Regions from separate parts of the Acetobacter sp. P5B1 genome, predicted to be linked through region 1. Evidence: riboswitches for the same ligand, from Rfam matches in the RefSeq annotation. Region 1 holds a riboswitch; each other region holds the start of a gene.
What was found. A riboswitch is a leader RNA that binds a small molecule or an ion and turns the genes downstream of it on or off. The one in region 1 is predicted to bind cobalamin.
Positions count from the first base shown of each region.

Region 2: linked by a shared signal. The riboswitch ahead of KP703_RS13595 (TonB-dependent receptor) and the one ahead of KP703_RS12070 (DUF1636 domain-containing protein) in region 1 are both predicted to bind cobalamin.
Region 3: linked by a shared signal. The riboswitch ahead of cobG (precorrin-3B synthase) and the one ahead of KP703_RS12070 (DUF1636 domain-containing protein) in region 1 are both predicted to bind cobalamin.

Region 1 is NZ_JACRVS010000022.1:12,222-17,795, forward strand. It holds gene cobN (cobaltochelatase subunit CobN) at 1-517, opposite strand, end outside; gene cobW (cobalamin biosynthesis protein CobW) at 535-1,599, opposite strand; gene KP703_RS12070 (DUF1636 domain-containing protein) at 1,596-2,018, opposite strand; cobalamin riboswitch at 2,175-2,436, opposite strand; gene KP703_RS12075 (MFS transporter) at 2,455-3,687, opposite strand; gene KP703_RS12080 (cytochrome c) at 4,059-5,348, opposite strand.
Region 2 is NZ_JACRVS010000032.1:22,992-28,565, forward strand. It holds gene KP703_RS15730 (hypothetical protein) at 39-458, shown strand; gene KP703_RS13585 (CHRD domain-containing protein) at 538-981, opposite strand; gene KP703_RS13590 (hypothetical protein) at 1,099-1,287, opposite strand; cobalamin riboswitch at 1,411-1,623, shown strand; gene KP703_RS13595 (TonB-dependent receptor) at 1,673-3,901, shown strand; gene KP703_RS13600 (TonB-dependent siderophore receptor) at 3,978-5,574, opposite strand, start outside.
Region 3 is NZ_JACRVS010000007.1:83,885-89,458, forward strand. It holds gene KP703_RS06185 (cobalt-precorrin-6A reductase) at 1-613, shown strand, start outside; gene cobJ (precorrin-3B C(17)-methyltransferase) at 583-1,341, opposite strand; gene KP703_RS06195 (precorrin-2 C(20)-methyltransferase) at 1,338-2,063, opposite strand; gene KP703_RS06200 (precorrin-8X methylmutase) at 2,063-2,692, opposite strand; gene cobG (precorrin-3B synthase) at 2,695-3,927, opposite strand; cobalamin riboswitch at 4,054-4,299, opposite strand; gene KP703_RS06210 (aldo/keto reductase) at 4,421-5,476, shown strand; gene panC (pantoate--beta-alanine ligase) at 5,573-5,574, shown strand, end outside.

The sequences.
Region 1 (5,574 bases):
GGCGCAGGGCGTTCACCATATTGCGGGTTCCACCATGCTGAAAAAATCCGTTTAACCGATTACGGATTTCTTCAGGAACGGTGGAGAGGTCCGCCAGACGGGTATCATCCTGCATGGGGACTGAGGCACTCGTTCCCTGCCGCATGGCCTCACCGGGCAGGAGGGCCAGCGGTACCTTATGCTCCCGGCACCATGCGGCCAGTTCCTCCGCGCCATAGCGCCAGTAATCCAGACCGCCCAGCAGACGCACCACCACACAGCGGGCCTGCGCCAGTGTGGTTTCCAGATACAAATCCACCGACATGGGGTGGCGCAACCGGGCCAGACTGGTGACCTGAAGAGACGGCGGTGCCCCCTCTGCCCCGTGTTCGGCCTTTAGCCGCTCCTGCGCGTGGAGCAGGCCGAGCAGATCGCTCTCCGTAAAGGAGAGGACCACCAGATCCGCAGGCGGCAGGCCGAGGTCTTCGGCCTCATCCTGCTCATCAAGCGTCCTGTTTTCCCGAACAAGGAGGTGCATAGGGCGGTCCTGCCTGTTTAACCGGCGGTGGTTGCGGCGGCATCTGCCGCGAGGGCTGCCGTAATGGCGGCCTCATCCAGCCCCTTCTGACCGATGACCACAATGCGGCCCGTGCGGGCGTCCTGCGGGGTCAGCAGGCGGTCAAACTCATGCCGGAAGCGCGTGCCCACGCCCTGCACGGCCAGACGCATGGGTTTGCCCTGCACAGTGGCAAAGCCTTTCATGCGCAGCACGTCATACCGGGCGGCCACATCCTGCAGGAGTGTCAGGAAGCGTTCGACAGAAAGCTGCTCCGGCACGGTGACGACGAAGCTTTCAAAATCATCATGCTCATGCTCGCCATCTTCCGCATCATGGTGTGACGGGCGGGACTGAAGATCGGCCTCGGCCTCCGCACCAAGGCCCAGCAGCACGGCGGGGTCCACCTTGCCATCCTGCGCGCGGATAATACGCACCGGGCGCGGGCAGAGCTTTTTGATCTCGGCTTCCACGGCATCAAGCTGAGCGGCGTCCAGCAGGTCGGTCTTGTTCAGAACAATCAGGTCCGCTGCGTTGAGCTGGTCTTCAAACACTTCGGCCAGAGGATTGTCATGATCCAGTGAGGGATCAGCCTCGCGCTGTTTGGCGACGGCTTCCGGGTCATCCGCAAAGCGACCAGAGGCCACGGCGGGAGCGTCCAGAACCGTAATCACCCCATCCACCGTCATACGGCTGCGCACGGTGGGCCAGCCGAAGGCTTTGAGCAGCGGCTTGGGCAGCGCGAGGCCGGAGGTTTCAATCACCACATGTTCCGGCGGGTCGGCGCGGTCCAGCAGGGCTTCCATAGTGGGCAGGAAATCATCCGCCACGGTGCAGCACAGGCAGCCATTGGTGAGTTCGACAATATCGTCCTCCCGGCAGCCTTCCACGCCGCAGCCACGCAGGATTTCTCCATCAATGCCCAGAGAGCCGAATTCATTCACCACCACGGCAATGCGATGGCCCTGCGCTTTTTGCAGAATGTGCCGCAGGAGCGTGGTTTTTCCGGCCCCGAGGAAGCCGGTGATGATGGTTACGGGAACGCGGGCGGGTAAACCGGTCATGACGGCTCCTGTTCGGCTGCGGGCACACGGCCCAGAATCATATCAGAGAGTGAGGCCGGGCGGCGGGACGGCATGACCGTGCCCTTTGCCGAGGCGGCGTAAAGTTTTGCGTAAGCCAGCAGGTCTTCCGCTTTTTCCGGGCCGAGATGGCCGAGCAGCCATGTCCAGCGGCCCGGCATGGCAATGGCCGCCGTGCAGCCCCGGTCACACGCTGCCAGACAGGCAACGGGACGCAGAGTGATGGGTTGCGGGCTGGCGTCCAGCACCGTTTGCAGGCGGTCCAGCAATTGTGCGCCCGGAGGGGTCTCCATGGCGGGGCCACCGCGGCGGCACGTGGTGCAGACATGCAGCACCGGGCCTTCTGCCGCAGCAGCAGGGGATGTGGGGGGAGAGGCGGAGTGCGTAACAGACGCAGGCATAAAATTTTCCCGATCAGGCACCATTCCCTGCGGAACGGCACTTAAACGGAGTGCACAACCGGTGCTTCTGCCAAGGCAGAAGTGATGCGCGGCGCGGCGCACCCTCGCCTTCCGGGCACCCCGCCGGACACGACACCTCAGACAACCGCACGCCCCGATGGGCTTGCGGATGATGGCAGGTCTCCTGGCTTGTGTCGTGCAGGGTCTGCACGGGGGTTAACCATGCAGTCTGCGGGTCTGCCTGCCTTCCCGGCCCGGTGGGGGCCGGTGGCATGGACCTGCCCGGTTGAGGGGGCAGGCCCACAGCGGACCATGCAATCACTTACAGTTGCGGGGGCAGCGACGGCCTTGCAGCCGAAGCTGCGCACCGTTCTTCCCTTTTCATCCCTTGCGGGACACCATCATGCGGCTGAGCATCGCATAACCGGGGTATTTTTCAAGTCATGAGCGGACCGCGTTCCGCACACACCTGTTCCGCCGCCTCTTCATCCTCATGCTCGCCCAGATGCGCGGGGAAGGCATTACCGCTAAGCAGAATGACCAGCATGGAGAGCGCACAGACGCCAAGCGCCACCGGCACCAGAACGCTGACCCCATACACCGCCAGCAATTGCCCGCCGAGTGCGGAACCAAGCAGAATGCCGAGGTTACTGGTGCTGTTGATGGCCGCCCCGGCCGTATCCGCCGTGGTGGCACGGGCACGAATGGCACCGGACATCATGAACGGAATGATGGACGCATAGCCCGCGCACCACAGAGCCGCGACACCCACGCCACCCCATGCCGGCATAAACTGGCCGCCCAGCAGCCCAATCCCCAGCGAAATAGCAGCCCCCGATGCCAGCACCCCCACACGTGGCCAGCGGTCCACCATAAGGCCAGACGCCCACAGGCCGGACAGGCTGAACACCCCGATAAACAGCAGCGCCACACTGACAGAGGTTTCCGGCAGGCCATGCGCCATCAGCAGCGGGGCGATGTAGGTGTACACCACGTTATGCCCGACAAAAAACAGCGCATTGGCCGAGATTACCCACGCAAAAGCCCGGACAGACTCACGCGGCACTTTATAAGGCCCGGACGGACGCCCGGCGGGTTTGATGACGGGCGGCAGACACACCGCAATCAGCACCGTCAGGACCGCAGCCAGACCCGCCACGACCATAAGAGCGACGCGCCAGCCCGCCAGCTGGCTGATGGCCGCCGTTCCCGGCACGCCCAGCACGCCGCCCATGGAAGAGCCACCAAACACAAAAGAGATGGCCCGGCCTGTCAGTTTTTTAGGAACCAGATGGGCCGCATAGGCGGACACCATGGACATGAGCAGCGCATGCGCGCCGCCGCCAATCGCGCGGCCAAAACACACGATGCCAAAGGTGGGCGCAAAGGCTGAAATCAGGTTGGAAACCACATACCCCGAAAGGGCGATAAGCAGCAGACGTTTGCGCTCGACGCGCGCGGTCAGCACCGTCAGCGGGACAGCGGCCACCGTGACAATAAGCGCATAGGCGCTGACAGCAAGCCCGGCGCGGCCTGTGCTGATGTTAAAAGCGCGCGCCATATCCAGCAGAAGCCCAACGGGAGCAAGCTCACTGGTGATAGCCGTAAAGGTTGCCGCGCACAGCGCGACAAGGCCGATCCGTGTTGAAACAGAAAGCGTGCTGAACACTGTTTTCACCCTTGCTCAAAGCGTTCGTCAAAGGGCGGTGTCCATATCGTATTTTTTCTAAAAATCTTCCCCTAAAAAACCGCTGCAACAATTCGTGAACAGGAGAGTGAGGTTGGCGGGTTTTACGAAACCCGCTCCTGCTCAGATCGGCCACGCCAGCAGCCGCGGAAAAGCTGGGGAAATGCCCCACAGGCCGCATGCCGGAGGGCGCACCTGCCCCATGCCAGCCACCGGGTGGGAAGGAAGACAATTTTGTGACGGGAGGGGGTGAGGCGGGAGGAAGAGAGCAACCGGGCAGTCCCCTGCCCTCCTCCCAACCCGAATCAGGGGCCGGACCCTTGAAGAATGGTCCGGCCTGTCTTGAGGTTACCTTATTTGCCTTTGGCCAGTGGATTGACCACCGGGGTATCTTTCCGCAGACTTTTGACCAGTTCCGGCGTCACCTGATGGTCGCCGGTGCCGAATGTGGCCGTGATGTAGTTTGTCAGGGCCGCAATTTCCGCATCGCTCAGACGCTGGACGTTGGACTGACCATCAAAGCCCGGCATGAAGGCATGTTCCGTGCCTGCCGTGCGATCCACCCCTTTGAGGATGGTCATAATCAGGTTATCCGGACGCCCGGCCCCCACTGTGGAGTTGTTAAACAGCGATGGCACGTAATGGTCCTTCGTGCCAGCGCCATCATGCCCGTGGCAGGCGGAACAGTTGGCATCATAGATGTGCGGGCCATCCATTTCCGCCAGATCATCAATCCGCTGCGGGCCTTTGGTGCGGATGTCGGGCATTTCTGCTGCCTTACCGGCAGCGTCACGCGCGGTATGGTCGGCATCATCATCCATCGGCGCGACCTTCAGGATAAAGGCGGCCAGCGCGTGCAGGTCCGCATCCGTCAGGTGGCTGGTGCTGTGCTCCACGGCCTCGGCCATGGGGCCAGCAGCCTGAGCGCGACCGGCCACATGCCCGCTGCGCAGGTAGGCCACCAGATCATCCTCGCTCCAGTCACCAATACCACCGGTTTTGCTGGAGGTGACGTTGGGGGCATACCATGTGCCGAGTGACCCACCCGCCAGATAATGGTCCTGCTTTTCACTCAGCATGAAGTTACGCGGAGTATGGCAGGTGCCACAATGTTCCAGCGCATTGGCCAGATAGCGGCCACGACGCAGCGTGTCATACGTGCTGGAATCACCCGTTTCCGGCGTTTCCTTACTGGCGACAAAGTTCCACGCCATCATGGCTGAACGGAGGCTGGCCGGGAAAGAGAGATTTGTCTCCTCCGGGGATTCCGCCACAGGTTTGACCACGTGCATGAACCACGCATACAGGGCCTTTACGTCCTGATCCGTCATGCCGGCGTAAGACACATACGGCATGACAGGATACAGGTAAGACCCATCCTTGCGCACCCCATGACGGAGCGCGTTTTCAAAGTCGGCTTCCGTATAGGAGCCAATGCCGTGCTGCGGGTCCGGCGTGATGTTGGTGGCAACCACATCACCCATCGGGGTGGCGATTTTCAGACCGCCCGCAAAGGGTTTTCCGCCCGGTTTGGTATGACAGGCCACGCAGTCTGCCGCTGTGGCGAGATACGCGCCACGCGCCAGTTCTGCATCCGCACTTTCCGGCTGGGCCGCGGCATTTGTGCCGGAAGCCGGGGCCATGGCGGCCCCGGTTGCTGCGGACTGGCTGTTTGCAGGCGTTGCAGCCTCCCCGGCGGGAGCCGGGGTCTGAGAGGTTGGGCTGTGGTCAGATGTTTTGGCATCGGACCCGGCGGCAGGCTTGCCCTCTTCCGCCACAGGTGCGGGTACCGTGGGCTGAGCGGGTGCAGGCTGTGCGGCAGGCTTGTCGGCAGGTTTATCCGCAGACTGAGCCAGCCCGACCGGAGAC
Region 2 (5,574 bases), on a different contig from region 1:
GCGTTGCCCACCAGCCTGAACTGAGCACCGATCCGGATATGCATCTGGTTACCAACTTTGGTCAGATCATCCGGCCGCTCCGGCAGGCGAATGACCGTGTCATGTTCATGCTTCCAGCGAATGTCACGACAGTTCGTCTGGTATCGCGGGCCAGCCGCCCGACGGATACGGTCGGCCCGTTTGTGGATGATCGCCGGATGCTGGGTGTCGCCATTGCCTCTGTACAACTCATCACGGCTGACCAGACGCACAGCATCAGCACCCACCTGCAGGCGGACAAACCGGCCGGCTGGTATGCGACGGATACATCTCACGCCTGGACGGACGGCAATGCGTCTCTGCCACTGCCTGCTCTGGCCAAAAAAGCCATGAGCATGCTGTGCTTGGAAGTTTGCGCTGCCGGTCCTTACCGTCTGGCAGATCAGGCTGAAGGGAAAACAGTCGCGCAGTCTGCATGACGCAACAGGGGGCAGTCCTGCACACACGCAGGCTGCCCCCACATTAAGGCCGTGCCATCAAATAGTGCCGCGCTACGGACTATTCACTCTTCCCCAACCACGCCCGCGCCTCACCATTCGGATATTTCTGGGTATGCAGGTTCAGGTAAATACGCCCATCCAGCAAATCCCGCTCCGTCTCCGTGCTCAGCATCACACTGCCACTCAGCGGGCTTTTATACGGGCCGTGCACCGTCACTTCCGGCGGCCCATCCTTGCCGGGCAGGGCAGGGCCGTGCAGATGCGCAATCGTCACCGGGCCACTCAGCCCGTCCCATGTCACGGTATAGCGCAGCACATGCGCCCCGGCGTAATAGAGCGCCACCACATTCCCGTGCACCTGCGCAGGCGCACCATGCTCGGGTGCCAGGGTGCCAGAAAACAGCATGCTACGCTGGGCCTGTGCCGGGGCGATGAACGCTCCTGCCGCCAGCAGGCCAGCAGCCAGCGCCATACTCAAAACCGGTTTGCGGGGCAGGGTCATCACGGCAGGGTCCTCATCACGTCAGAAAGCACGCTGCATCCGGAACGCCGGATGCCATCACCTGCCTGAAACGCTCAGGATAAAAGGCCGTTGCCTCCGCTCACAGAATGTGAACGGTTATTCAAAATCCCGTATCACGCCCTCATGGTCCAGCGGGCGGTCTGGTGTGCGGCTAAAATGCACACGCGGCTGCGTGCCATCCGCCTTTATTTTCTGGCGCAACGTGGCCAGCCAGCGTTCCGTCGCGGCCTCCCGCTGCACAGAGGAAGAGGAAATTTCTGGTCCGGGACGGGAAGACTGAGGCATCATCTTGCTCACAAGCAGAAGGATTTCACGCCTCCTTCCTACACCGGCCAGCCCCTGCCAGCACGTGACGTTTTTTTGAAATCAAGGCACCCATACCCTTGACCCACCCAAAGCCCATCCCCTACCTCTGCGACTGTCGAAGGTCTCGCGCAAGCGAGTGAAAAGGGAACGCTGAAGGATCCGGCTGGGCATACAGGTCCGGGGTTCAGGCAGCGGCTGCCCCCGCAACTGTAAACGGTGCGCTGATGCATCACGCCACTGGCCCCATAACGGCTGGGAAGGCGCGTCAGACAATCCCCGTGAGCCAGGAGACCTGCCTTCGTCGCTCAGTCATGATAGCCGGACGGGGTGAGCCGGATATCGGGGAACAGTTATGGGTCACGTTGTGTCTCCGCGTCCTGTCCGGCGCGGACGCTCTCCGTTTATCGTCGCGCTCCTCTGCGCCTCTGCCTTCACCGCAGCACACGCCGCACCGTCTGCCAAACCCACGCCATCCAAAGATGCAGCCCGCCGGGCCTCCCCGGTCACGCCTCCCATCACGCCGGCAGGGTCCCCCCAAAAACTCCTCGGCCACAAAACAACCGAGGCCCACGGGGAAGAGCATCTTCAGGTCATCGCCTCACATACAGATCCCATGGGCCGCGCGCTCACGGCCAGTCAGGGCAGCATTACCGCCAAGGAACTCCGCCTGCGCCCGGTTTACCGAGTGGGGCAGTTGCTGGAATCTGTCCCCGGTCTGGTCGTCACCGCGCATTCGGGCGAGGGCAAGGCCAACCAGTATCTTCTCCGCGGCTTCAATCTGGACCACGGCACAGACCTTGCCAGTTTTGTGGATGATATCCCGGTTAATGAACCCACCCACGCCCACGGGCAGGGCTATACGGATGTCAATTTCCTCATGCCGGAACTCGCACAGGGCATCGATTACACCAAAGGCCCATTTTACGCGGATGTCGGGGATTTCGGCGTCGTCGGGTCCGACCATATCCGCTTAACGGATGACCTGCGCGGGCAGGCTTCTGGCAGTCTCGGCACACTGGGCGACGAACATGCGTTTATTGGCGATACGGCGCACTTCAAAAATGGCGATAAACTGCTTGGTGCTTTCTCAATAGACCACCTCAATGGCCCGTGGGCGCATCCGGACAACTTCCGGGGCATCAAATCCGCCGCGCGCTACACCCACACCACAGAACACACCAAATTCAACCTGACCGGCCTGTATTACCGAGGCCAATGGAACAACACGACCGACCAGCCTCTGGAGGCCTACCAGAAAGGCCTCATCAGCCGTTACGGCTCTCTGGACCCAAGTGACGGCGGCTATTCCGAACGGTTCAGCGTTTCCGCGCATCATATTCTGCATAACGATAACTGGCAGCTCAAAACATCGCTTTACGTCGTGCATAGCCGCCTGACTCTATGGAACGATTTTAGCCATTATCTGAACGACCCCATCAATGGCGATCAGGAACAGCAGGACGAAACCCGCACCACCTTTGGCGGCACATCGGCATACCAGCGGCATGACACCTTCCTGCACCGCGCTACAGACACCACTTTTGGCGTACAAGGCCGCTGGGACAGCATTTATATCGACCGCCGCCATACCCGCCAGCGCAAAGTCCTGCCCGACTGCCCGGATAGCAGCGTGCCCACCGGCCAGTATGTCTGTAATGGGGATAACGTCTCACAAGGCAATGTCGGTCTGTTCGGCCAGAACATCACCCACTGGCTGCCCTGGCTGCGTACCGTTGTCGGCCTGCGTGGGGATTATTACGGAGGCTCAGATCACAGCCTCGTTTCCGGTTATAGGGGCCGTGTGCATCAGTGGCTTTTTCAGCCCAAAGGCAGCCTGATTTTCGGCCCGTGGTATAAAACGGAATTTTATATCAGCGCAGGGCAGGGCTACCATTCTAACGATATCCGCGCCGTCCTCGGCACCGTGCCGACTGATGGCATTGCCAACGGTGCCATCGCCACCCCGTTCATGACCCGTGCCACCAGTGAGGAACTGGGCGTCCGCACCAACATCATCCCAAAACTGAACCTGCAGGCCGCCTTTTTCCGTATCGATTTCAGTTCAGAACTCACTTACGACGCGGATGAAGGCGTCAACGATGCCGGCGCCCCCAGCCGCCGGCAGGGGTTTGAACTCTCCGGCCAGTATCACCCGCTGCCCTGGCTGGAACTTAACGCAGATATTGCCTCCACCCACGCCCGCTATTTCACGGGTAATCCCGGCCTTTATGGCCTGCCGGGGCTGTATGTGGCCAACGCCCCCAACTTTATCGGCTCCTTCGGCCTGCTGGCCGACCACCCCAGCGGCTTCTTCGGCGGTGTGCAGTTCCGCTGGCTCGGCTCCTACCCGTTAATCGAGGATAACTCCCTGCGCTCCCACGGCTATAAGGAAGTGAACATGGATGTCGGCTACCACATCACAAAATACCTTCAGGTGCAGGCCAGCATTTACAACCTGACCAACACCCACGCCTCCGCCTCCCAATACGCCTACGACTACCGCCTCACCCCCACATCCCCCGTCGAAACCGGCTCCACCTACCACCCCTTGGAACCCCGCTCCGCCCGCTTCTCCGTCACGGCGAATTTCTGAAAATCATGTAACCGATCTAGGGAAAATACGAGGAAAGTCCTATTGGTTGCATTCCAAAAGGGGAGGGCGAATCTCGCTACCAGCGATAAGCCAGCGTCACAAACATGGCGCGTCCCGGAGCCCACGCACAGGCAACATTGCGCGTGCAGATGGCAACATAGCGGCTGTTGGCAATGTTTGTGCCGTTGAGCTGGACTGACGCCCGTTTGTAATCAATATGAGCCACCACATCGCCTACCAGCTGGCTGGGCACAGAAAATGTTTCAGGCAACGCCCCCGCCGTGTTCCCTGTATAGCGCAGGCCCCCTCCCACGCCGGCCACAAGATCACGCCAAATATGAAAATCCTTTTTCAGGAAAACAGACGCCATGTGAGAGGGTACTGCCACCGGACGCTGGCCAATTTGTGCGGTAGTTGTGGATTTTGTGATTTTTGGGTCCTGATAGGTAAAGGACGCAATAAAACTGATGTTCCACGGCAGGCGTCCCATGCCTTCAAACTCAAACCCTCTGGTCCGTTGTTCACCGGCCTGAATATCATAGGTTGAATCAACAGGGTCAGGTGTCAGAATATTGGTCTCAACAAGATCAAAAAAATCCGCTGTCAGCATAAAATGGTCACCCCATGGCATTTTTTGGGATGGCTTATATTTCAGACCCGCTTCAATCTGCCGCCCTTTTGTCGGCAGGAAAGCCGTATTCAGGCGCGTTGTGCCCACCTGCGGCTGGAATGATGTCGCATAGGACACATAGGGCGACAGACCATAAGGTGCGGAATAGAGCAGGCCAGCACGGCCCGTAAACGCGTTGTTGTTTTGCGGTGTGCGCTGAGCCGTCAGGTTATCCACCGTCATGCTTTCGGTAAAATCTCCACGCCCGGACAGGGTTAAATGGAAATTCTTCCAGTCGGCCTGCTCCTGCGCGTAAATACCGGTCTGGCTTTCTGTCTCGTTCGTGTTGGTCGTTGTGCCATAGGTCGGCCAGGTAATGGCGCGGTAAACCGGCGCATAAAGATCGAGTGAGGGCGCTGTGTTCTGGCCGCGACGGTTCGCCAGAAAATCACTGCGGAAATCAACACCAACCAGAAGTTCATGCTTAACAGGCCCGGTTTTCAGCTTGAGGTCAGACCGGGTATCCAGCGTCACATTATTATAATTAGCTGATTGCAGCAGGGCGCGTCGCGTAATGGTTCGCTGATCACTGGAAAGAGCCTGCGTTGTCACAAAGCGATAATCCAGATCCAGATGGGCGTAGCGCATATTCTGGGTCATGGTCCAGTTAGGCAGAATTTTGCGGGAAAAACTGTATCCAACAGCCGCCTGTCGTTTGGAATAAACGTCGTAATCTGCATCGCTTGACAGAAAATCACGGGCAATCCGGCCATAGCGTGTTGCCGTCAGGGTTCCGGCTGCCGGCAGGAACTGCGCCGTGGAACCTGCATCCAGTTGTTCAAAACTGGCGAGAAGAGTCAAATCCGTCTTGTCATCAGGCTCCCACCTTAAGGACGGTGCCACATAAATCTCGTTGTTTTTGATATTTTTGGCATAGGTATCTGATTTTCGGATCAGCCCGTTAAAGCGCCACATCAGTGTTTTGGAGGCATTGAGCGCTCCCCCAATATCGGCAGCGCCCTGCACACGACTATAAGCCCCCGTCTGGAAATTAATCTCATTT
Region 3 (5,574 bases), on a different contig from region 1:
GAAAGACTGGCTGCATCATCATGCTATTCAAGCTGTGATTGACGCCACGCACCCGTTTGCCGCCACCATGAGCCAGCATGCCGCCAAAGCCTGCGCAGACCTGGAGCTCCCGTTGCTTCGGCTGGAACGCCCGGCGTGGCTCCCCACTGCGGAAGACCAGTGGCACAGTGTCCCCAGCCTGACCGTAGCTGCCAGCCTGTTGGCGGCCCCCGCAGGTTATGGCCAGCACCCCTTGCGGGTTTTTCTGACAACCGGACGCAAGGAGGTCGCACCGTTCTGCGCTGCCCCGCAACACACCTATCTGCTGCGCTCCATTGATGCACCAGACCCAACCAGCCTGCCCCCGCACACCACATGCCTGTCCGCGCGCGGACCGTTTGATTACGCGGCAGAACTGGCGGTGATGCAGGCGCATCATATTGATATTCTGGTCACCAAAAACTCTGGCGGAACGGCAACCTTTCCAAAACTGGAAGCGGCTCGCACCCTGCATTGCCCGGTGATTATGGTTGAGCGCCCGCCACACCCTGCCTGCCCGAGAGTAGACACGCCGAAAGAGGCTATGGCGTGGCTGCAAACGCATCAGACCGCCTCAACCTTGCGCGACGTATAAAACCACACGCTCCCGTCTGGACGCGGGATCAGATGACTGGCTACACAGCCAATCAGCACCAGCGTGCTCATATCCGCCCATGTGGCATCAGCTTCTGCCAGAGTGGACAAACGTACGGCCTCATCTTCCCGCCCCATGGCCCGCGCAAAAGCAACCGGGATTGATCCCGGCAGGCATCCGCGCAAATGGTCCAGAGCCTCGCCCAACTGCGTCGGGCGTGCTTTGGAGCGCGGATTATACAATGCAATCACAAACCCGGCCTCTGCAGCCAGAGACAGCCTGCGCAAAACAACAGACCAAGGCTTGAGGTTATCAGAAAGCGACATCACACAGAAATCGCCCCCCAGAGGCGCTCCCAGCCGTGCCGATGCAGCCAGAACCGCGCTGACACCGGGGACAACCGTAATCTCAAGCCCGCGCCATTCCTGCGGCCCATGGTCTACGGCCTCAAACACGGCGCTGGCCATGCCGAACACGCCTGCATCCCCACCGGACACGACAGCAACATGCCGCCCCTGCATGGCCATTTCCAACGCATGACGCGCCCGCTCAAGTTCCACCCGGTTATCCGAACTGTGCCGCACAACTGATGCAGGCGCCTCAACGCGCTCCACATACGGCCCATAGCCAACCAGATCCGTCGCCCGACTGAGCGCCTGATTAGCCTGTGGCGTGCGCTGTAGCACATTGCCCGGTCCCAGCCCGATAATGCTGACAGACCCCGTCATCGGACACCCTTTCTGCCAGGAACCAACGCCAGTGAAAAATAGGGCGCAGGCCCTTCCTGCTCTGCCAGAGGCAAACACCGCGCCTCTGGCTGTGTGCCGCGTTCCACATAAACAGCTTCTGGCAAACGCCCTGCCTGTGTCAGCGCCTTACGTAATTTTGGCATATTGCGGCCAATCTTCATCACCACAGCGGCATCGGCCTTTTCCAGCCAGTGCGCCAGATCCTCTTCCGGCATGGTGGCGGGCAGCACGCACAACACATCATCCCCATGCGTCATAGGCCGCGCCGCCTGTGACCAGCATCCGCTCATGGCGGAAATGCCCGGCACAACCTGCGTTGCAAACCGGCTGCGCAAGCGGTCAAACAGATACATAGCTGAGCCATACAGAAAGGGATCACCTTCGCAGAGCAGAGCCACATCCTTCCCCTGTTCCAGAACGGTGGCCAGATCCTGCGCGCAGCGGTCATAAAACGCGTTCATGTCCGTATGATATGCGGGATCTTTGACGGAAATCTCGGTTGTAAACGGATACGCCAGCCGGATTTCCTGCGTGGTTGGGGCAATATGCGCCTGTGCAATACGCCGGGCATGACCCTGCGTGTCATGCCGACAGAAATACGCCACCGCCGGTGCTGCTTGCAGGACTTTCACTGCCCGTAGCGTCATCAGGTCCGGGTCACCCGGCCCGACACCCACCACATGCAACGTGCCGTGCGCCATCACTCAACCTCACTTGCAAGTGCGTTCACGGCCGCCGCGGCCATGGCGCTGCCTCCCAGCCGCCCGTGCACAACCAGCCATGGAACATCGTGTCTTTTTGCAAGAGCGTCCTTGGATTCCGCAGCGCCCACAAAGCCGACTGGCAAACCGATAATAGCCGCAGGCTTCGGTGCACCGGCATCCAGAAGTTCCAGCAAGTGGAACAACGCCGTGGGGGCATTACCGATTGCTACCACGGCCCCGGCCAGTTTCTCCCCCCACAAATCCAGCGCGGCAGCGGAGCGCGTATTGCCAATCTCCTTAGCCAGTTCCGGTGTGCGGGTATCCCGCAGGGTACACACGACCTCATTCTCCGCAGGCAGACGGGCACGGGTAATACCATGCGCGACCATCTCGGAATCACAAAGAATAGCACAGGATTTTTTAAGGGATGCTCTTGCTGAAGAGACGAAATCCTCCGTCATCGCCACAGACTGCGCCACATCCACCATGCCGCATGCATGAATGATCCGGACGACGATTTGCGCCTGCTCAGGCGAAAAGCCGCGCAGGTCCGCTTCTGCCCGGATGGTGGCAAAGGAGCGTTTATAAATAGCGGCTCCATCCCGAATATAATCATAAGCCTGCATATTCAAACGTCTCCTTTAGGCAGAGCCTGCAAAAAAGCTCTTACATCTTCAGTTTTTGGCAGAATACAAATCGGCTCATCGCTGGCCGTGCCCTGCAGCACCATGCCATAGCCCTCACTCCCGGCAACCAGCGTGACCGTTGCGGCACCGGGATGCGCACAGCCCTTACGACAGCCCGATACATGCAGATCGGCTTTATCCGGCAGGAACGGCGCAAGGACCAGCGCATCGCGCCCCACATCTCCAGCAGCCTGCGCACATCCCGGCGCGCCAATGCAGGCATAAACGCGCAGGCGTGCATCATCAGGGTGCGTGATCATTCCAGAAATTTCAGGATTTTTTTTCAGACCGGCAAAAACAAGCCCAGACCATGCCGTCATCCGCAACACGCCATCTCCTTGCTGCGCAACGTGCGCACAGGCGCGAAGCGTTGTAGCCGTCAGACGCCCTAGCGGCGCTACGGCAGCATAAGCTGAGCCTGTCAGATGGCCTGCCCGCGCGGCAAGAAGGCTTCCGTTCTGCATTTCTGCCCCGGCGGCTGACACGCCCCTAAGTCCAATTTCTGCAAACAGCTGTTTCCCGATAGCTGGCTCGCGAAGAGGCCGCTGCGTTTCACCGCGTTTTACAAAAGCCTCCGCCAGAGCAAGGGCTATCTGCACGCCCTCATGCACGGTCTGCGGCTCTGAGCAGCTACTCCCACACACCACGCGCCAGCCAGCCTCTGAGGATGCCGTGCTTTCAACAGCCTGAAGCATAATATCGGCACGCAGAGATCCTGTCGGGAAAAATCCGCCGCCATCAACGCAAAAACCAAATTTATCAGGCAGGGCAGAAAGAGACGGATGGTCTATCAAGCCGCTCCGTAGAGCGTCAGCACACAGCATAGTCTCTGTCGCACAGGCAGGATCTATCCCCGCCAGAGGAGAAACCTGAAGAGCAAGGCGTCGCTCGGTTTCCGGGTCAGCCTGTCCCAGACCAGCCGCAATCATACGCTGCGGGAAAGCGTGCGCTGCTTCCAGACTAAAGCCGCGCAGTTGCACGTTGCCCCGGTTGGTCAGGCTGATCTGTCCATTGCCGTCCTGTTCCGCAACATCTGCCAGCAGATGGGCCTGCGCTGCTGTCATCCGGCCCAGAGGCGGACGCACGCGCACCAGCCAGCCGTCCGCCGCCTGCATGGGCGCAAACAGGCCGGGACACCATCCTTTGACCACAGGTGCAGAAAATGCGGCCGACATGAACACCCTTCAGGCAACACACCGCACAAAGCGGCATGGGGGTGCAGTTCCAAGGCCGCCCGGACAAGCCAGACGGTAGCGCGCATCGCAACGCGCCATCACGCACTGGACACCCCGCCAGGCATGACACTCCAGAAATCAGATGGCAGGTCTCCTGGCTGATGACACAAAACCACCGGTTTTCCGGGGGCTTCTCACTCGTTCCATACCTTCCCGGAGAGGTCTCCAGTGGTACAACACCCTGTGGCAGAGTGCTGGAACAAGCCTGATGTCACATACAGTTGCGGGGGCAGCGACGGCCAAGAAACAGCGGAGTTCTCACCGTACTTCCCTTTTCATCCCAAAGCGGGAACCATCGCGTCCTGTTAAGCAGGCTCTCCGGGAGATGTCAAAACACTGTGTACGCAGCCCTGCACTCTTGAAACAAAGGCCCTGAGCCGTCAGCTCTCAAGGGGCTCATACCTTACCCGCCACACGCACGGAGAACAGAATGATGCAGTATCGCCAGCTCGGTCGGTCCGGCCTGCGTATTTCCGCCTTTACCCTTGGCACCATGACATTCGGGGGCAAAGGCTCTTTTGCCAAAACCGGCAATACCGATACAGCGGGGGCCCGCCGCCTGATTGACCTGTGTCTGGATGCTGGCATCAACATGTTTGATACAGCAGACGTCTATTCCACCGGAGAGTCTGAAACCATTCTGGGAGAAGCCCTGAAAGGTCGCTCGCAGGAAACTCTGGTGACGACCAAAGCCCGCTTTCGCATGCAGGACGGTCCGAATGGGGAAGGCTCTTCCCGCCTGCATCTGATTGCCGCGTGTGAAGCCAGCCTGAAGCGTCTGGGCCGGGACCATATTGATCTGTACTATCTGCATGAATGGGACGGCCTTACCCCACTGGATGAAACGCTGGAAGCGCTGGATACCCTGACCCGTGCGGGCAAAATCCGCTATGCAGGCGTTTCCAATTTCTCCGCATGGCAGGTGATGAAAACGCTTTCCGTCGCTGAACGGAACCGGCTGATTGCCCCTGTCTCCCAGCAGATTTATTACTCCCTGCAGGCGCGGGATGCGGAGTATGAACTACTGCCCGCCGCTGTTGATCAGGGGCTTGGGGTGCAGGTCTGGAGTCCGCTGGCAGGTGGCCTGCTGTCCGGCAAGTATCGCCGTAACCAGCCCACCCCGCAGGGCCGCCAGCTTGAAGATTTTGGTGAACCGCCGGTGCATGACAAGGAAAAGCTGTTCGATATTGTCGAAGTGCTGATTGCTGTTGGCGAAGAGCATGGCGTATCCGCCGCCCAGATCGCTCTGGCATGGACCATGCACCGGCCGGCTATTACGTCCGTCATTATCGGCGCGCGCACGGAAGACCAGCTAAAAGACAACCTGAAAGCTGCCGAACTGGTGCTGTCGGAAGACCAGTTGAGCCGCCTCAATCAGGCCAGCCTGCCGCCCCTGCTTTATCCATACTGGCATCAGGCCAGCACTGCCGCCAGCCGGTTGAGCGCTGCGGACCGGGTGCTGCTGGAACCGTTCCTGAAAACACAGTAAGACGGGCGCAGGCCGGACAGCCGCCCTCCTCGGTTTTCTCGTGCATAAACCGTGCGGGCGGCTGTCCTTCCCTTTTATCGCAAACCGGGATGCGTCAT